Regions from separate parts of the Lysinibacillus phoenicis genome, predicted to be linked through region 1. Evidence: predicted binding sites of a transcription regulator. Region 1 holds the regulator's gene; the other holds the start of a gene.
What was found. Region 1 encodes NrdR, which represses ribonucleotide reductase genes. Its sites were predicted from a motif close to AACACNATATATNGTGTT; they were not measured.

Region 1 (10,693 bases):
CAACTTGACTAATCGCAAAAAGCTGCAAAATTGGATAGTGCATCAAAAGCGATCATTAGGATAAGGCCCTCCGTTGTCATCGGCTTTTTTATTTGAAATATGCTGTTATTGTTGGCAAAATGGTTGTTTTCCCGATAAAGTAGAAAGGAGAAGCATTTTCAAACATACGTTTTCGTTTTACAATTAAGTAGAAGACAACGCAGGAGGATAAAAACATGACTAAAGAAAAATTACTATTATTGGACGGTAATAGTTTAGCGTATCGCGCGTTTTTTGCGTTGCCATTGTTAACGAATGATAGTGGCATTCATACCAATGCTGTGTACGGCTTTACAACAATGCTACAACGAATATTAGAGGAAGAACAGCCAACAAAAATATTAGTCGCTTTTGATGCTGGAAAAACAACATTCCGCCATGAAACGTTTACGGAATATAAAGGTGGGCGACAAAAAACCCCACCAGAATTATCAGAGCAATTCCCTTATTTACGCAAGCTAATTGATGCCTATGGAATTAAGCAATATGAACAAGAATTATATGAAGCGGATGATATTATAGGAACGCTCGCTAAAGAGGCATCATCACAGGATATGGATGTGATTATTGTATCGGGAGACCGTGATTTAACTCAGTTAGCGACAGAGCAAGTAACGGTCTATATTACAAAAAAGGGCATTACGGAAATTGAGAAAAATACACCAGCCTTTATTGAAGAAAAGTACGGTTTAACGCCACTACAAATTATTGATATGAAAGGCTTAATGGGAGATTCTTCAGATAATATTCCTGGAGTACCAGGTGTCGGTGAAAAAACAGCAGTAAAATTATTAAAAGAGCATGGCTCCGTTGAGGCACTTTATGAGGCAATGGATACGTTGAAGGCCTCCAAAATGAAGGAAAAGTTGGTAGCTAATGAAGAGCAGGCCATCATGAGTAAGAAGCTGGCAACGATTTATACAGATGCTCCAATTACCATTTCACTTGCTGATCTTGTTTATAACGGGCCAAACGAAGAAGAATTAATGAGTGTTTGGCGTGAGCTTGGCTTTAAATCACTCATTGAAAAAAGTGATTTTACAGTCCAAGAAGAAGAACAAGCACCATTTGAATATGAGTTAGTGCAAGAAGTAAAACCAGAAGACTTAAAAGATGTGATGGCTGTACATGTTGAGCTTGAGAATGAGCATTATCATACATGTCAGCAATTAGGAATCGCTTTATCAGATGGTACTAAGACACAATATATCCCGTTTGATATTGCAGCAAAATCAGATGAACTTCGTCGCTGGTTAGAAGATGCAACAAAAATAAAATATATGTCTGATTCTAAGGCAGCTCAAGCGGCATTAAAGCGAGCAGGTATTCAATTAGCAGGCGTTGACTTTGATTTGCTTTTAGCCTCATATATTAATAATCCTGGGCTAAGTGGAGATGATGTTGCCACACTAGCAAGGGAGTTAGGCTACTATGATGTCCAAGCAAATGAGACGGTTTATGGCAAAGGAGCTAAGCGTGCGATTCCAAACATTGATCAACTTGCTCAGCATGTTTGTCGTAAAGCTTTTGCTGTGTGGTCATTACAGCCGAAGCTAGAAACGTTATTAAAAGAGAATGAACAATTTGATCTTTATAAAAACTTAGAATTACCATTGGCAAGAATTTTGGGCGAGATGGAAAGTGAAGGGATTACAGTTAACCGTGCTACGTTAGAAAAAATGGGGCACGAGCTGAATGACAAACTAATAGTGATTGAGCAAGAAATATATGCAGAGGCTGGAGAAAAGTTTAATATTAATTCACCTAAACAATTAGGGGTTATTTTATTTGAGAAGCTTGGTCTACCTGTGATTAAAAAGACCAAAACAGGCTATTCTACAGCGGCTGATGTATTGGAAAAATTACAGTCGGAGCATGCGATCATCGAACATATCCTATTGTATCGACAGCTTGGTAAATTACAATCCACGTATATCGAAGGTTTACTAAAGGAAATTCATGAATCGGATAGCAAGGTGCATACACGCTTCCAGCAAGCTTTAACTGCGACAGGACGTCTAAGTTCTACAGATCCTAATTTACAAAATATACCTATCCGTTTGGAAGAAGGACGCAAAATCCGTCAAGCATTTGTCCCTTCAAAAGAGGATTGGATTTTATTTTCTGCCGATTATTCGCAAATTGAATTGCGCGTGCTGGCACATATGTCAGAAGATAAAAACCTTGTAGAGGCTTTCCGCGAAGGCATGGATGTTCATACGCGAACTGCTATGGATGTATTCCATGTAGCAGAGGATGAAGTGGATAGTAATATGAGGCGTGCTGCGAAGGCTGTTAACTTTGGGATTGTTTATGGCATCAGTGATTATGGACTATCACAAAACTTGGATATAACGCGTAAGGAAGCCGCGATATTTATTGAAAAATATTTCGCAAGTTTCCCAGGGGTTAAACAATATATGGATGATATTGTACAAGATGCAAAATTTAATGGGTATGTCACAACCATTTTAAATAGACGTCGCTATTTACCAGACATTACAAGCTCGAATTTTAATTTAAGAAGCTTTGCGGAGAGAACGGCAATGAATACACCGATCCAAGGTAGTGCCGCTGATATTATTAAAAAAGCAATGATTGATATGGATGCTCGCTTGAAAAAAGAAAAGATGCAGGCAAAACTACTTCTACAAGTGCATGATGAATTAATTTTTGAAGCTCCAAAAGAGGAGATTGCTTTGCTAGAAAAAATTGTACCAGAGGTAATGGAAAATGCCATTGGGCTTTCCGTACCGCTCAAAGTAGACTTCAACCATGGCTCTACATGGTACGAAGCAAAATAAGGAGGGATTCAAATGCCTGAATTACCAGAGGTGGAAGGTGTCGTCCAGGCATTGAAGCCAAAAATTGAAGGACGGACAATTCAACAAGTACAGCTATCTGAAAGGGTACGTTTCTCTTTTAGTGAGGGTAAGCAATGCATCGTTAAACAAGCAGAGCCGGATGCATTTGAATTGTCTTTGTCGCACATGACAATAACTAAAATTGAACGACGAGCGAAATATATATTCTTTCATTTGATGAAGGATGATGTGCCATATGTGCTTGTCAGTCATTTAGGCATGACAGGTGCATGGTTTGTTGTGAATGAACCAGAAGAAATCAATGAGGAAAAATTCCAAAAGCATATCCATGCAACATTTAAAATGGCAGATGGGGGATACTTAATTTATTCGGATATTCGTCGCTTCGGTGAACTTCGATTTTTGGCAAAGATTGAAGATCATGTGCCGCTAACAAAGATGGCACCAGAGCCATTCGATGAGCATGCTTGTGAATTTTTTATAGCACAATCTAAATTACCAAAATATGAAAATAAAGCTGTGAAAGAGGTTATTATGGATGGGCAAGTCATCTCGGGCTGTGGCAATATTTATGCTACTGAAGCATTGTTTGCCCAGAAAGTTCATCCTGCACGGAAAATGAATCGCATTAGTGACAAACGTAAAAGAGCTTTATTTGAGGAAATTGTTGCTGTCCTACGCCAAAGTATTGAAGCGGGTGGTTCAACTATTTCTGATTATCGAAACATTAATGGGGAAGCCGGGAGTATGCAGAATCGGCTGAAAATGTATGGGAAAAAGATATGTCCAGTATGTGAAACAGCAACGAGTCAAATGACAATTGGTGGACGTACCTCTGTTTATTGCCCAAATTGTCAACATTAAAGGGGATTTAACGATGATTATCGGACTAACAGGAAGTATTGCAAGCGGCAAAAGTACAGTAGCAAAAATGATGACCGAACTAGGGTTACCGATTGTTGATGCAGATATTGTAGCACGAGATGTCGTAGAACCAGGAACAGAGACATTAGCTTTAATTGCTGAAAGCTTCGGACAAGCTATTTTGCTTGAGGATGGCAATTTAAATCGAACAAGGCTGGGGGATATTATTTTCCATGAGCCTGCCAAACGCAAAATTCTAAATGATATTATGCATCCAGCCATCCGAAAAGAAATGCTACGTCAACGTGATGCTTATTTAGAGGCAGGGTATCAGCATGTTGTGATGGATATACCATTGTTATTTGAGAGTAAGCTTCAGCATTTTGTGGAGCGTATCATTGTCGTATCGGTCAGTGAAGAAGTTCAGCTTCGACGCTTAATGGAACGTAATAATTTATCAAAAGAAGATGCTTTAGCACGTATGCATTCACAGCTACCAATGTCTGTCAAAGAAAAAGGCGCAGATGCGGTTATTTATAATAATGAGAATATAGAAAATACAGAGGAACAATTAAGGAAAATCCTCAGTTATTGGAATGTTATTTAATGGTTTCTTTAAGATGCGTAGCAAAATATGTTTGCTGCGCATTTTTTAATGGGGAAACGACATAATAAGGATTAATTTTTCAGAAAATAAGAACTTTTATATTGTGAATATATAATGTTCATCTTTTTTAAAATTGTGTTATACTAATCACCATAAAGTATATAATTAATTAATCTGAGTATGTACTCACAGGAGGATATTATAAATGACAGTATCAATTGCTATTAATGGTTTCGGACGTATCGGACGTATGGTTTTCCGCCAAGCGATCGTACAACAGGATTTAAATATCGTTGCAATTAACGCGAGCTACCCAGCTGAAACGTTAGCACATTTGATTAAGTATGACACAAATCACGGAACATTTGAAGGTACGGTAGAACCAGCAGGCGATGCTTTAGTTGTAAACGGTAAACGTGTTCAAATTATTAGCGAACGTGATCCATTAAAATTACCTTGGGCAAAAATGGGTGTAGATATCGTTATTGAAGCTACTGGTAAATTTAATGAACGTGAAAAAGCAGCAATGCACTTAGAAGCGGGCGCTAAAAAGGTTATCTTAACAGCACCTGGTAAAAACGAGGACGTAACAATTGTTTTAGGTGTAAATGATGACAAACTTGATATTGCTAAACATGATGTTATTTCAAATGCTTCTTGTACAACGAACTGCTTAGCTCCAGTAGCGAAAGTATTGAATGACACATTTGGAATTGAGAATGGCTTAATGACAACAGTTCATGCTTATACAAATGACCAAAAGAACCTAGACAATCCACATAAAGACCTACGTCGTGCACGTGGATGCGCACAATCCATTATTCCAACATCTACAGGTGCTGCAAAAGCATTAAAATTAGTTTTACCTGAATTAGAAGGTAAGATTCATGGTATGGCATTGCGTGTTCCTACACCAAACGTGTCTTTAGTAGATCTTGTAGTAGATTTAAATACGGATGTCACAGTTGATGCTGTCAATGCTGCATTCGTAAAAGCTGCAACAGAAGGTTCGATGAAGGGCATTTTGAACTTCTCTGTTGAACCATTAGTATCTTCTGATTACAACACAACTACTTACTCATCAACGGTTGATGGACTTTCTACAATGGTATTAGGCAGCCGTAAAGTAAAAGTACTTGCATGGTATGACAATGAATGGGGCTACTCTGCACGTGTAGTAGATCTTGTGAAAAAAGTAGCGAATGCTTTAGAAACAGTAAACGCATAAAAATTTCATCGTGAGCACATTGAAATCTAAGTGATTTCAATGTGCTTTTTTTATGTAGAGGAATACCGAAAATGGTTAAGTGTTATGTTATTTGTGCTACAATGGCAATCCTTCTAGACCTCTTAAATTTGAATAATTTTCTTGTACTTTAGGTGCTTTAGGTTTATCATGTGCTCACAAACATGAATGCACTTTTCTTACATGTAGGAAATTTGTTATAATAGAAATATTAAATTGTTGTAAATCAGGAGAGTAATTATATGAGATGTCCATCTTGCCAATTTAACGGAACGCGTGTTGTGGATTCGAGGCCAGTAGATGATAATAAAGAAATTCGTAGACGTCGTGAATGTGAGTCGTGTGGCTTCCGTTTTACAACGTTTGAAAAAATTGAAGAGACACCATTAGTCGTAGTTAAAAAGGAAGGTTCACGAGAGGAGTTTAGCCGTGAGAAGGTACTTCGTGGACTTATTCGTGCTTGTGAGAAACGCCCAGTAGCGCTTGATGTACTGGAGGAACTTGTCCTATCTATTGAAAAAGATCTTCGTCGTATAGGCAATTCAGAAGTACGCTCAGAAGACGTCGGTGAAATGGTAATGGATCGCTTAGCTAAAATTGATGAGGTAGCCTATGTGCGATTTGCCTCGGTTTACCGTCAGTTTAAGGATATTAATGTTTTTATTGAGGAAATTAAAGATATTATTCAACGTCAAACGGAGAAAAAATCATAGAAAACAGAGAGGATGAATGACGTTGATTCATTTATATAAGGAATTGCAGCCTGGCGATCCTTTCGACATTCGTCTACCTCATGCATTTTCTACACAGGAGCGTCAATTAGTTACATTGTTTTATCAACCATTAACCGGCTCGGAGCCAATTAGCCTTTATTTAACGTTATGGGCTGAAGCTGAACAAATGCCAAAACAGCAAATGACCCATTATTATTTAATGAATGTGCTCGGATTGCCCATTGGTAAAGTGTTTGAGGCCCGTATTGCACTGGAGGCAATCGGTTTGCTACGCACATGGAAAAAAGAAAATGCGGGTGAGCGTAGTTTTTTATATGAGCTACAGCGCCCACTTGATGCAGATAGTTTTATGAAAGATCCGTTGTTGTCGATGTTTCTGTTTAGTAAAATCGGCGAGCAGGCCTATCGAAACTTACGTCAGCGCTTTATGTCACCTGTAAAGGACAAAGAATTTAAGGATGTGTCTCGCGCCTTTATTGATGTCTTTAAGCCTGTTCATTCTAATATCCCATCCGATTTACAAGTGGATACGAGTCAAAAGGATAAACAGCAAAAAGTATATCCTTTTTATTTGGAGCAATTTGATTTTGATTTGTTGCAAGCAGGTTTGTCAGAGCAATTGGTACCTTCCAATTTGTTGACATTAGAAGTACGTGAAGCGATAGCGAAACTGGCATTTTTATATCATTTAACAGCCCTTGATATGCAAAAAGTGGTCATTCTTGCTTTGGACGATGATTTAGGAATTTCCCAAGAACGTTTACGCAAGGCTGCTGCCGATTTTTATAAATTAACAGTTTCAAAGGAGCCGCCAAAACTAGCAAGAGTAAACGAACCTCTACCAGTAGCAGAAGTGGGGCAAAAAACGAAGGATCAGGAGCTCCAACATTATTTAGAGACAACAGCTCCTGTTCAAGTATTACGTGATATTAATAATGGTAAAGAACCATTACAAACGTCTGTTCAACTTGCAGAAAATTTAATCGTTCAGCACGGCATGCCAATTGGGGTAGTCAATGCATTATTAGAATACGTTATGCTAACGACAGATATGAAACTACCTAAAAAATATGTGGAAACGATTGCTGATCACTGGGTACGTAAAAATGTCCAAACGGCAAAGGAAGCAATGGAGCTTGCACGCCAAGAGCATGATAAATATACTGCTTGGAAAAACAAGCCACAAACTGCAAATAAAACGAGTCAACAGGTCAAAGGACGTTCAAGAAATCAACGTGAAGAAAAAGTCCCCGAATGGTTTTATAAACGTAATGAAAAACAAGAGGAAGATGCTTCTAGCACGATAGACTTTGAAAAAGAACGTCAGAAAATATTGGAAATGCTAGGAAAAAGTGAATAGCAAAGAAGGTGAGCAACAATCGAACCTATAAATGGACCATTAAAACGAGCAATAAATGTACCGTCGTTTCAAGAACGCTATGAAGCTATGCGACGTGAAATTTTAGAACATCCACAAGTACAGGAATTTCTAGCTCAACATGCAGATGAATTAAACTACGAGAATATTGAACGAAATTTACCAAAGCTTCATGAATTTATTAGTCAATCTACAGAATGCTGTGGTTGCGATAATACCGAACACTGTACCAACTATTTAAAAGGCTTCCTCCCGACATTAAGAATCGTCAGGAATTCTATTGAAATGGACTATGTTCGTTGTGAGCAAAAGGTACGAGAAGAAGAACGCCGAGATGTTGCGAATATGATTGCAAGCATGCACATGCCAAAAGATGTGCTCCAAGCGACCATTCAAGATCTAAGTATTGATGATGAATCTCGCGTCGCGATTGCACAAAAAGCGGCTCAATTTGTAAAAATGACAAAAGAGTCAGGTCAACTACCCTCCAAAGGGTTTTACTTATTTGGTAAATTTGGTGTTGGGAAATCTTTTGTGCTTGGTGCTTTAGCTAATGAGCTAGCATCGATTAAAATTCGCTCTGTTGTTGTGTTTGTCCCAGAGTTTTTACGAGAAATGAAAAATGCTATAGGCGATAATACATTAAACGAGAAAATAGATTATATTAAAAAAGCTCCAGTCCTAATGTTGGATGATTTAGGTGCAGAAACTATGACGGCGTGGACGCGAGATGAAATTTTAGGAACCATTTTCCACTATCGTATGGCAGAGCAATTACCAACGTTTATCACGTCTAATTTTAATTATGATGAATTGGAGCACCATTTAGCACAGTCACAAAAGGGTGATATTGAAGTTGTAAAAGCAGGACGAATTATGGAGCGTATTAAAGCCTTGACTATACCGATTGAAATGCGAGGTAAAAATCGTCGTATGTAACATTGGTAGTTGCATTTTTCGACAATCGAGCGTATACTGACTCATATACTTAATATCAACATGCATTGATGAGGACATGAATTTTGTGTATCAGCTTATAGAGAGGGAAGTCATCGGCTGTAAACTTCCTAGTGTCGGCACATTATTTACTACCTACTGAGCAGCGAAAGGGATAATCTTTCGCCGGTCCCTAGCCCGTTAGCTAGCCTTGAGCTTCGTCTGACTTTAGATAAGTCGGAAGGAAGAAGGGTGGAACCACGAGCATACGCTTCGTCCCTTTCGTAGGGACGGAGCTTTTTTGTTTTCTAGCACATATGAAGAATGCCCTAGAATGAGAAGGAAGCTGTTCGAAAAGTTGAAGACTCCGCTCGCAAGGATGGTGACCTCGTCCGAGAGAGGGGAAACCGCTCGCAAAGGAGTCGCAACTGCTCCAAGAGAGGAGAGAACCGCTCAAAAAAGTGGTCACACAGCTCGCAAAGGAGTCGCAACCGCTCCAAGAAGGGGGAGAACCGCTCCAAAAGTAGTTCACACCGCTCCAAGAGAGGAGAAATCCGCTCCAAAAGACTTGAGACCTGCTCAAATAGGGTGCCCTAATTTCTAGCTAAGCTGAAATACTCGAACGATTGCCTGATTCACTCATCAATCATTATGAATTTAACACAACTAAAGGAGTGCAAAGAATATGTCAGAAATGATTAAATTAACTTTTCCAGATGGCGCTGTAAAGGAATTTGCAAAAGGCACATCAACTGATGACGTAGCATTATCAATTAGCCCAGGCTTACGTAAAAAGGCTTATGCGGGTAAAATTAACGGTGTGTTAGTGGATTTAAAAACACCAATTGAAGAGGATGCAACAATTGCAATCATTACACAGGATGATGAGGAAGCTCTTGAGATTTTAAGACATTCAACAGCTCACTTAACAGCGCAAGCTATCAAACGTCTATTCCCAGATGTAAAGCTTGGTATTGGTCCAGTTATTGAAGGTGGTTTCTACTATGATATTGACTCACCAACACCAATTACTGCTGAAGATCTACCTGCAATTGAAAAAGAAATGAAAAAAATTATTGCTGAAAACCTAGAAGTAGAACGCAAAAATGTAAGTCGTGCGGAAGCTCAAGCAATCTATGAAGAAATTGGCGATGAATATAAATTAGAATTACTAGAAGCTATTCCTGCTGATGAGCAAGTGTCTATTTATTATCAAGGAGAATTTTTCGACCTTTGCCGTGGTATTCACGTACCATCAACAGGTAAGCTTCGTGAATTCAAGCTTTTATCTTTAGCGGGTGCTTATTGGAGAGGAAACTCTGATAATAAAATGCTTCAACGTATTTATGGTACAGCGTTCTTCAAAAAAGAAGAATTAAAACATCACCTACAAATGTTAGAGGAAGCAAAAGAACGTGATCACCGTAAAATCGGGAAAGAATTAGACCTGTTCACAACTTCTCAAAAGGTAGGGCAAGGTTTACCACTTTGGTTACCAAATGGTGCAACAATTCGTCGTGTTATTGAGCGCTATATCGTGGATAAAGAATTATCACTTGGGTATAAGCATGTTTATACACCAGTATTAGGTTCGAAAGAGCTTTATCAAACTTCTGGTCACTGGGATCATTATCAAGATTCTATTTTCCCACCAATGGAAATGGATAACGAGACATTAATTATGCGTCCGATGAACTGTCCTCACCATATGATGGTTTACAAAAACAGCATGCATTCTTATCGTAACCTACCATTACGTATTGCAGAGCTTGGTACAATGCACCGTTATGAAATGTCAGGAGCAGTTTCAGGCCTACAACGTGTACGTGGGATGACTTTAAACGATGCTCATATTTTTGTTCGTCCAGACCAAATTAAGGCGGAGTTCCAAAAAGTTGTACAATTAATTTTAGAAGTTTATAAAGATTTTGATTTAAATGATTACTCATTCCGTCTATCGTATCGCGACCCAGCGGATACTGAAAAATACTTTGATGATGATGCAATGTGGGAAAAGGCACAAAGCATGTTAAAAGAAGCGATGGATGAGCTTGGCTTAGATTA
Region 2 (10,693 bases), 490 kb from region 1:
AACATTTACAAATATTGCAAAAATCCCACCTACCTGCTTATCTGTAAATAATGTGCCAAACACTAGGCCAATACCAATATTTAGTAGAGCAATGATCAACGGTACAAGGAACACAAATAGGATAGACGAATTAAAAGAATCTTCTTTGATATCCGCAATGCACGAATTCTATTTTGCATAATACTTCCTTTTAAATATAAGCTTACTTTATAATTTTTAATTTTCGTTTCAACTTATAGTGATTTTCCGCTAATAAAAAGAACAAGAAAAGCGTGTTTTGAATACATCAAAACACGCTTCTAGAAATTATTCACTTAAGATATTTACAATTTTCTGTTGAGCATCTATAGCTTCAAGTATCGGCATCACAACAAATACATGATTCATCTTAGGATATACATAGGTAGTGATGGCGACACCTTGTTCTGTTAGTAGTTCATCAAATTGAATGGCGTCTGGATATAAACTTTCATGTGTGCCAATAAAATGAGTAATCTTGCCAATCCCTTGAAAATCACCGTAAATTGGACTAATTAATGGGTCCTTTAGATCTTTATCAGCTGCCCATATCTTTGTAATAACTTCCATTCCTTCACTAGCCAACATAGGATCGTTTTCTTCATATTCAGGTATAAGAGGGTTTTCTAAACTCATATCAACACATGCAGAAAATAAAAAAATATCTTGCGGTTGAGGCAGCTTATCTCGTTTCAAAAGTTGAATGAGGCCAAGTGCTATATTTCCACCTGCCGAATCTCCCATAATCGTACATTGGTTGGTGCTTTCAACATTTTCTACTATTTCCATATATAAATTGAAAATTTTTGAGTAGGTATCTTGATAGTTAAAATGGGGTACTTTAGGGTAAATGGGCTCAATAACTTTGGCATTTAACGATTGTGCTATTCTATCCATGAACATCCAATGTAAGGATAAAGGTTGACTTGTCCAGGCGCCACCATGTATATAGAGAATAACTTTTTGCTTCAAGGACTTTTTGTCATTTAAAGTGAAAACCTGCATTCCCTCAAAACTTTGTTCCTTTACCTCACTTACAAAGGTTACATCATCCCCAATAACATAGGGCTGAATATTTTCTGTGCCCCTTTGCTTCGTAAACTGCTTTGCATTTTCATTACTAGAAAAACTCTTTTTATTACTCTGAGCAATTAACCATTTTTCAAATTGAACGCTTTCTTCGGAACGCTCTCCATTAAAAACTTCTACACTCATATTTTCTCCCCCTTTTTTCTACATCCTTGGTAAGTTTATATAGCTAAAGAGATGTCATTTTGTTTAAGTGTTAGCCTTTATAACTTGTTTCCCCATCGATTATCCGCGGTGTTGTTCACCACTAAAAACCCTAAGCATTTCGATATTTTGCTAACATAATTTCATCGTAATATTTATCTAATTGTGGCAAACCTAGCTGTTCTGCCATCAAAAGTTCTGCCTGTCTATCATACTCAACTCTAATAAATTGAATGGCGTTGTTTGAATATGAGCCATCTAGAATCGCATAGGAAGCTGAAGTTAAGTCAAGTGAATTTCCGACACTCCCAACGTTACACAGAATCCCCTTTTTATATGTATGTAAAAAAGTTGTATGTAAATCGCCGTAGAAAACAATATCAGGAAGTTTTTTAGAATGAATTGAATTAGTTTTTTCACTATTCTCAAACATTGATAAACGCTTTTCAATTGGATGGCTAGGCACAATGCGTTCAAACTCGCTTCTTGGGGAAGCGTGGAAAAACCTTATTAATTGTCCATTTAATTCAAGATCAATACTATATGGTAATGAAGCTAGATAGTGATAATCCTTTTCTGTTAATCTATCTTTAAACCACTGTAAAAATTCAAGCTCAGTTGGAGATTGAATAAAAACATCCCAGTTGCCTCGAACTACTCGTTCGCAGTTCTTTTGGATAAGCTCGATACATTCAGAGCCTCGGGGTCCTTTGCCAATTAAATCACCTAAACAAAAAATTCTTTCAATATTTCTTAATCGAATGTCTTCTAACACGGCTTCTAGTGCCGTTTTATTCCCGTGGATATCTGAAATTATTGCAATTTTTGTCACAAAGCTACCCCCTTATAAATCCCATCTATTCCAAAAATAGTGGCTTCTTCTAATTTTATTCGATAAGATCTCTTTTAACCCTTTAAAACTAGGATTTCAGAAAAAATACATACATCATACCCAAAATTTAAAGATTCTTTCACCCCATTTTATTTCAAGGGATACTGCATTAATTGTAAGAATAAAAGTAATTCGTTTCCGTGGGTTATATTGAAACTATCAATTTCTTCTAATGTAGGACACTAGAAAATTACTTGCATTGAACAATCTCCTTCGTTAGCTTAATATGAAACTGTTCCATAAGTTTTCATCAACCCTAAAAAAACCTTCGTGCGAACACGCTGCTAGTAAACATTGATCATCTCGGTAAAACATTAAATCCTCTGGTAATTTTGGATAAACCCAGTCAAAAAGGGAGTAGCTATGGTCCTTCAAAAATTGTGCGGTAATATCATTTAAAATAAAATAAAAAACATATGCTGTACCTTCGCCAAGCCATGTTGTCTCCCACTTGCGTTGTATTTTTCTTTCGATAAATTGATCGCCAATATCTACGATTAATTCACCCACAATGGCTAGTCGTAATTCTTCATCAGCCATTAATTGTCTATTCTCAACAAAGGCGAAGCGGTTACATTGACTTGCTAGTAATTCGATAAGCTGTTGGTAGCGTTGCCCTTTTATATTTTCGGTAATAATCAATTTTAATTCCTCCTCACACCTGCACTATGAGTAACTTTATAATCCTTTATTAACACGAATAAACTCTTTCCTAAATTAAATTTTGCAAAGGAATTACTGTATTTCTATATTGAATGCATCCATTGGAAATCATGATTTTTCTTATGGGAAGATTGTCAACTTATGCCTTCCCTAAATAAGTTTCAATCTACTTCAATCTTATAGTGATATTAACATAAATATCCATCAAAAAATCATCTCCCCTCTAAAAATCTACGGAGGGGAGATGATTTTTTAGACGTTACAATTGATGAATAGAATTTGAGTAATCATAATGAAGTAATCTTAGTTGCAAGATTATTTAATCGCCTCAGCAAGCTCCAAAATAATTCCTTCTGGTCCACGAACGTAACATAACTTATAAACGTTTTCGTAATTATATATTTCACCAATAAGTTCTGCCCCCTTCATTGATAATTTGGTAACTAGGGCTTCAATATCTTCAACTGCAAAGGCTATATGCTGGTTACCTATATTATTTACTAAAGGATGCTGTTGGCCATTTTCATCTGATGGCGGGTGATATTTTACTAGTTCTATTTTTGTGTCCCCTTCTGGTGTACGCAACATTACTATTTCTAAATTTGCGTCATCTGTTGTGCGTAATATGGCAGCTTCCTCTTGAACGTCTTGAAGCCCTATTATCTGCTCCATCCGCCTCACCCATTCGCCTTCCACTTTTCCTTCCCCAAGCATTTCTAGACCTAAGTCAAGAAAAAATGCTTTGGCAGCAGGAAGATTATGAACGAATATACCTATATGATCTATTCTATGAACTTTCATACCTCACTTCACCCTTTTCTATTCTTATACATTTATCACTATTTCAACAAACAAACTTTTCCTTGAATAAATCATAAAACTACCCGAGGTAGGAAAACACTTTTTCCTTACTACCAGTTCGGCAAAAAATTATTATCACGAGCACACTATGAGCTCAGCCACCTACTGAAAGATTTCCACTTTCCTAATATGCCTTATCCTATATTCGCTTCATGATGGAATTCGTTAAGTCTCACTATTTCAAGATCTTTATTATTGTCCTTCAATTTCAATGCTAAACTTTCAATTCCAGGTAATTCTGTAAAAGTATGACTTCCAATAATAAGATTTATTCCTTTAAACTGAGCATATTGAATCGTATACAAATTACATTCACCTGTAATGTATGTATCACACTTATGTTCAACGGCTTCCTTAAGACAAGCTGTTGATGCTCCATTACCACAGACTAAGCCCACTCGTTTCACCTTTTTGTCATTGAACCGCCAAAATCTAACGGGTTCTTCAAGTACGTTTTCAATTTTTGATACGAATTCATGAAATTCAATTTCTTTATCGTATTCAGCGATTCTACCAAAATATAATCCTTCCCATTCGTGGGTTCTTTTCATATTTTTTAAGTTCAATTTTTTTAATAAACTATCATTTGTTCCAAAATGACAGTCATCGAGCGGTAAGTGATTATAGTAGTGACTTATACCATACTCCGCTAGTTTTTCGATGCATGCGTCTTTCAATCCATATAGTTCCTCCCAAGCATCATGATGTGTCAACATCATATCAACGCCTTGAATTCTTGCTTCCTCTATTGTTTCAAGGGTTAGGTTAACACAGTATCCTATTTTTTTTATTTTTTTATCTGCCTTGTATGTAATCCCAGATTCACTAGCATAGATTTTCTTATTTTTCACATTAAAAAGTTCATTAATTTTTTCTACAATTTGTGAAACATCCATCTACTTCATACATGTATTCAAAAATTCGTTCCTAAATCGCTAAACAAAATATTTCCATTTGAAACAAAAAATACCCCTTTAGATTATCTTATCTAAAGGGGTAAAAAGGTACAACTGATTTTATATCTAATTTATAGACCGCATTTTAACTGTGCGCCACAGTTTGTGCATGTATTACAGCCGCCCATTTCTTCGACTGTGCCTTTACGGCATACAGGGCATGTATTCCCTACGTCAGAGCCAATTACAGTTGTTGACTCTAACGCTTGAATCGTATCTACTAATACGACCGGACGTTTTGTATGTTCTTCTACTAATTCCTCTTCAAATGAAAGTTGATCCATATCATTTTCTTCAGCTTTTAGTGTAAGTACTTGTGAATCACGGCTACCATCAACATAGACCGTACCGCCTTTAGCGCCACCTTTATATAGTCGCTCGTACACTTTTTCAACTTGCTGTACTGTATAGCCTTTTGGTGCGTTTACAGTTTTAGAAATAGATGAATCAATCCATTTTTGAATAATACATTGAACATCAGCATGTGCTTCTGGTTTTAGCTCCATCGCTGTAACGAACCATTCTGGAAGCTCTTGCTCATTTACTTCTGGATGACGCTCTAAATATTCTTGGACAATTTCAGCTTTCACTTCAATGAATTTACCTAAACGACCAGAACGGTAGTACGTGAAGGAGAAGTAAGGCTCAAGACCTGTTGCCACACCTACCATTGTTCCCGTTGAACCGGTCGGCGCAACAGTTAATAAATGTGAGTTTCGAATACCTGTTGCTAAAATTTGCTCTTTAATGTGAGCAGGCATTTTTTGCATATAGCCTGTCTCTGTAAAGGCTTTACGTAAACGAGCTGTTTCTTCGTCAGTAGCACCTACTAAGAATGGGAAGCTACCACGTTCTTTAGCAAGCTCTGTAGACGCCTCATATGCTGTTTCAGCAATGGTTTTAAAGATTTCATCGACTAAAGCATTGCCTGCTTCTGAACCGTATTCTTTCTCGCAATAAATAAGTAAATCTGCTAAGCCCATTACCCCTAAACCTACACGACGCTCACCTAGTGCTTGTACACGGTTTTCTTCTAAGAAGTAAGGTGTTGCATCAATTACATTATCCTGCATACGAACGCCTACACGTACTGTTTCACGTAGTGCTTCGTAATCAACTGATTGATTTTCTTTATTTGCAAACTGTGCTAAATTCACAGCAGCTAAGTTACACACAGAATATGGTGCAAGTGGTTGTTCGCCACATGGGTTTGTCGCTACAACACTTTGTCCATATGCTTTGGCATTTGTCATGTCATTTGCATTGTCGATGAAGAAAATACCTGGCTCTGCAGAGTAAGTTGCACAAACATTAATTAAATTCCATAATTCTTTTGCTTTAATTGTACGGTATGTGCGGACTTTATAGCCCATTTTCTCCCATTCACGAACATCGCCAACTTTATGCCATTCCGTGTTGTAAATGTTCATTTCTTCTTTTGTATATTCCTCTACAGCTGGGAAGCGAAGCTCAAAGTCAGCATCATTTTCAACGGCTTCCATAAATTCTTTTGTTAATGTTACGGAAATGTTCGCACCTGTTAAAAACTCAGGGTTATGAACTGTATAAGTACCACCATCACGTAACTTATTTTCAGCTTCACGTATAATCGCTGTATCGAATCCACCTAAGCCTTCTATATTTTTGTAGTTCACGATGCCTTGATACATCGCTTCTTCCTGCATAGAAAGAGGTTTAAAGTTTAATTTTTCTTTTGCTAGTCGAATGATTGATTCATCTGTCGTATTTTCAATTAAATAACGCAGAATACGTGGATTTTGCATTTTCGAAATAATAAATTCCACAATATCTGGATGCCAATCTGCTAGCATAATCATTTGTGCTCCACGACGTGATCCACCTTGCTCTACAAGATGTGTCAATTTAGCAATATCATCTAACCAAGAAACTGAGCCAGATGATTTACCGTTTACACCACGTGCTAGCGTGTTACGCGGGCGTAATGTTGAACCATTTGTTCCAACACCACCACCGCGGCTCATAATCTCCATAACTTGCTTACGGTGATCACTGATACCTTCACGAGAGTCAGCGACAAATGGCATAACGTAACAGTTAAAGAAGGTTACATCAGTTTCAGATCCAGCTCCATAAATCACTCGTCCAGCTGGAATGAATTTCAAGGATACTAATTGCTCATAAAATTTTTCAAACCATTCTTGACGTTTTTCTGGTGTTTTTTCAACAGCGGCAAGGCCCGTTGCATTTCGTTTTGCGATTTGTTCATAAAATATTTCAAGAGGCTTTTCTAGCACGTCAATTGAACGTGTAATCACACCCGTTTCCTGCTCTTGCGGATCGTCTAATGCGCTACGATAATCTTCCTCAATCAAAATATCTGCTGTTTTTGTAGACATGTCCAGCTTTTGAATTGTCCCTAAACCTCGTGCAGGGAATTTTGGATCAGCTTTTACCGTTAAAACAACAAAATCACCAGCTTTTAGTGTTTTCTTTTCCGTGTCTTTAAACGAGTAGCGATCGATCATGACAAGTCTTGATACACCTTTATGTGTGATATGCATGTCAGGTGTTACTGGGTGAACCTGTGGAAATTGTTCAATATCTTTGTTTAATTGCTCAAATTGTTTGTTTACATCGGGTTGATGATTTGTGAGTACCATCATTTTGCCTCCCTTGTTTTCTTCATTACAAAATAAATACACAATATCATGTGTTATTAAACACTACATATTGTGTATATGTCTTAAAAAAAGATACTATATATAGTTTTTTAATTCAACTCTTGCTTTTTTAAATAGATTCAGAACTACTTGTTATAACTAGGATTGAACGTAAAAAAATATTTTTTCCATACCATTTTTTACTTTTTAAAGTTCCACTCGTCACATGCATATTTTTTTTCTTCTAATGCACGGACATATTCTAATTGCTCCTCTGAAAGTGTAAATGGTTTTAAATCAATTTGCAACGATTTTGCAAAGCCATCTCGAAAAGCTGTCACACATTGCTCAACTGTCACTGGCTCTTTGACAAGACTATTAATCGCGACTGCCTTTTCTGGCAGCTTTCTACGCATACGATCCTTTGCTTCCTCGCTTGAGAAATTAAATACCGATAATAATTTCTCTTGATCTAAATCTAATAAAATGGCGCCATGCTGTAAAATAACACCTTTTTGACGTGTTTGGGCACTTCCCGCTATTTTTTTCCCTTCAACGACAAGTTCATACCAGCTTGGTGCATCAAAGCAAACAGCACTTTTCGGACTCTTTAAGTCAGCTCTTTTCTCCTCTGTATCAGGAACACTAAAATAGGCATCCATTCCTAGGTTGTGGAAACCTTGCAATATTCCCTCACTTAAGACACGGTATGCTTCTGTTACAGACTCTGGCATATTCGGATAACTTTCAGTAACAATGACGCTATATGTTAGCTCATGTTCATGCAGGACAGCTCGTCCACCAGTTGGTCGACGGACAAAACCTAAACCTTGTTCACGAACAGCATCTAAATTAATGTCTCTTTTGGCTTGTTGAAAATAACCAATTGATAGTGTCGCAGGTTCCCACTCATAAAAACGGATCACTGGTGGAATTAACCCCTCACTATGCCAATCAAGTAATGCTTCATCTAGCGCCATATTAAAAGAAGGACTACATTTCCCTGAATTTAAAAAATACCAAGTTGTCATATGTTCATCTCCTACAAATATAAAATGATCCCTCAGGCCACACCTGTGGTTCAATCTTAACAAAAATTACTCTACGGTTGCTCGATATGCTTTTGTAACAAAATAGACGAATTTGCCACAACCTAGTTAATTTTATCAAACTCATTGGACTATCGCTAGCGCATCTTTTATAATAATAGAGAAGATAGAAAGGGGTAAGAAAATCTTGGACATACTTATCACAATCGGTGTCGTTTTAGTAGTTATCATTGCATATATTGGTATTAATGCACTACGACTAAAAAAAGCCGTAACCAACTTAACACAAGAGCAATTCATAGAAGGCTATCGTAAAGCACAGCTAATCGATGTCCGTGAACAAAAAGAATTTGATGCAGGTCACATTCTTGGTGCACGTAATGTTCCTTCTACAACACTTCGTCAACGTTATAAAGAAATCCGCCCAGATTTACCAGTATATCTATACTGTCAAAATACAGGCCGTAGCTCACGTGCTGCATTATTTCTTAAAAAACGTGGGTACAACCAAATTTACCAACTTCAAGGCGGTTTTAAAACTTGGACTGGTAAAATAAAAGCAAAAAAATATTAATACTCTCATGAAAAAAAGTCGTCTCAAAGAACTATGAGACGACTTCTTTTTTAAAAAATTCAGAGTTTCTACTATATTATATTTATTGCAAATCATTAAATACTAGCTCTCGTTCAACAAGTCTTTAATCCTGCATTTGGACCAGAAAAAAATCTAACAAAAAGGGGTAACCTATAGCCCATTTTCCCTAATGATACCACACTGTAAATTGGTCCTTACTAGAGACTGATACTTTGCAATCTTAGTTGAGCGGCTCTGCATGATGAATGATCACTTTGACATCAATTTGGAGCGGTTCTCGCATCATATTGAGCGCTTTTCGCTACTTTTGGAGCGGGTTCACTCTTCTTGTGAGCGGTCCTCCCTACAGATTGATCACTTCGACACTAATTTGGAGCGGTTCTTCACACACAATGATCACTTTGCTACCCTCTTGGAGCGGCTCTCCCTCCAGAGTGATCGCTTTGCTACCATTTCGGAGCGGTTCTCGCATCATATTGAGCGCTTTTCGCTACTTTTGGAGCGGGTTCACTCTTCATGGAGCGGCTCTCCCTCCAGAATGATCGCTTCGACAGCAGTTTGGAGCGGTTCTTCACACATAATGATCACTTGGAACTCTTTTGGAGCGGGTTCACTCTTCCTGTGAGCGGTTCACTCTCCAGATTGATCACTTCCCCCGGCTTTGAGTAGTTTCTCTAGAATATTTAGTACGTTGCCTTCATGTTCAGAGCGGAGCTCCCCCACTTTCAAGTGCCTTCCCAACAGAAGGGGTGACCTCACCACTCTTTGGAGCGAACTATACCGTCTCGCCTGCTTGCTTCTCTCCCTATGCAAGCTTCCACTAAAAGTGTCTCCCCTTTTTTAGCAATTCTCCTTACTAAATCTTCTATGTCTAGAATTCCTATTTTTCGTCAGAGATTTCCCATTTAGTAACCCATTCTTCTATTTTTCTGAAAATAGTTAAAATTTATTGTTGAATTATTTTACGTGCACTGATAGGATGTATAATATCTTACAATAACAATTGATTAGAAAGTTAATAAGCTATGAATGCTATGGATCAAACTATAGCAGGAGCAGTTCTGGAGAGAGCGCACAATGCGTCGCCGAAGGGTTCACTATCTCAGGCAAAAGGACAGAGGAGTAATAGCAGCTTTTATAAGCGAAGCCACATGAATGTTAAAAGATTTCATGAAATATTTGCGAATAAATGGTATTTGTTATTCTGACGTTTTTCCGAGACTAGTGTCACAACTAGTCTCTTTTTTATTTTTCCAGTCATAGTTTTTACGCATCTTTGAGGGGGATTAACGTGGAACAGCAACAATTAAAACGTGATTTAAAAAATCGCCATGTGCAGCTTATTGCCATTGGTGGAACGATTGGCACTGGTTTATTTTTAGGCTCAGGAAAAGCCATTGCCCTTGCAGGACCTTCCATCATTTTAGCCTATTTAATTGTCGGTACCGCACTATTTTTTGTCATGCGCGCATTAGGCGAACTGTTACTATCTAACGCGGGCTACACATCATTTACGGATTTTGCATCTGAATACATAGGACCCTGGGCTGGCTATGTAACAGGCTGGACATACTGGTTCTGTTGGATTATGACGGCCATGGCAGATATTATTGCTGTAGGGGTTTATACACAATATTGGTTTGATATCCCACAGTGGGTGCCAGCCATTGGTTGCTTAGTATTATTATTACTACTGAATTTATTAACAGTTAAGCTTTTTGGGGAGCTAGAATTTTGGTTTGCCATCATTAAAGTCATTACTATTGTAGCTCTTATCATTATCG

Region 2: the regulator NrdR is predicted to act here: its motif matches at 7,325-7,342, upstream of ABC382_RS24325 (vitamin B12-dependent ribonucleotide reductase).

Annotation. Positions count from the first base shown of each region.
Region 1 is NZ_JBDFMP010000002.1:4,065,042-4,075,734, forward strand. It holds gene polA (DNA polymerase I) at 216-2,843, shown strand; gene mutM (bifunctional DNA-formamidopyrimidine glycosylase/DNA-(apurinic or apyrimidinic site) lyase) at 2,856-3,728, shown strand; gene coaE (dephospho-CoA kinase) at 3,742-4,335, shown strand; gene ABC382_RS21830 (glyceraldehyde-3-phosphate dehydrogenase) at 4,541-5,563, shown strand; gene nrdR (transcriptional regulator NrdR) at 5,824-6,294, shown strand; gene ABC382_RS21840 (replication initiation and membrane attachment family protein) at 6,311-7,675, shown strand; gene dnaI (primosomal protein DnaI) at 7,703-8,632, shown strand; gene thrS (threonine--tRNA ligase) at 9,315-10,693, shown strand, end outside.
Region 2 is NZ_JBDFMP010000002.1:4,550,721-4,561,413, reverse strand. It holds gene ABC382_RS24350 (alpha/beta hydrolase fold domain-containing protein) at 307-1,233, opposite strand; gene ABC382_RS24345 (metallophosphoesterase family protein) at 1,364-2,083, opposite strand; gene ABC382_RS24340 (stage III sporulation protein AH) at 2,360-2,785, opposite strand; gene ABC382_RS24335 (VOC family protein) at 3,122-3,607, opposite strand; gene ABC382_RS24330 (Nif3-like dinuclear metal center hexameric protein) at 3,802-4,563, opposite strand; gene ABC382_RS24325 (vitamin B12-dependent ribonucleotide reductase) at 4,695-7,265, opposite strand; gene ABC382_RS24320 (lipoate--protein ligase family protein) at 7,466-8,296, opposite strand; gene ABC382_RS24315 (rhodanese-like domain-containing protein) at 8,502-8,888, shown strand; glycine riboswitch at 9,961-10,037, shown strand; gene ABC382_RS24310 (amino acid permease) at 10,201-10,693, shown strand, end outside.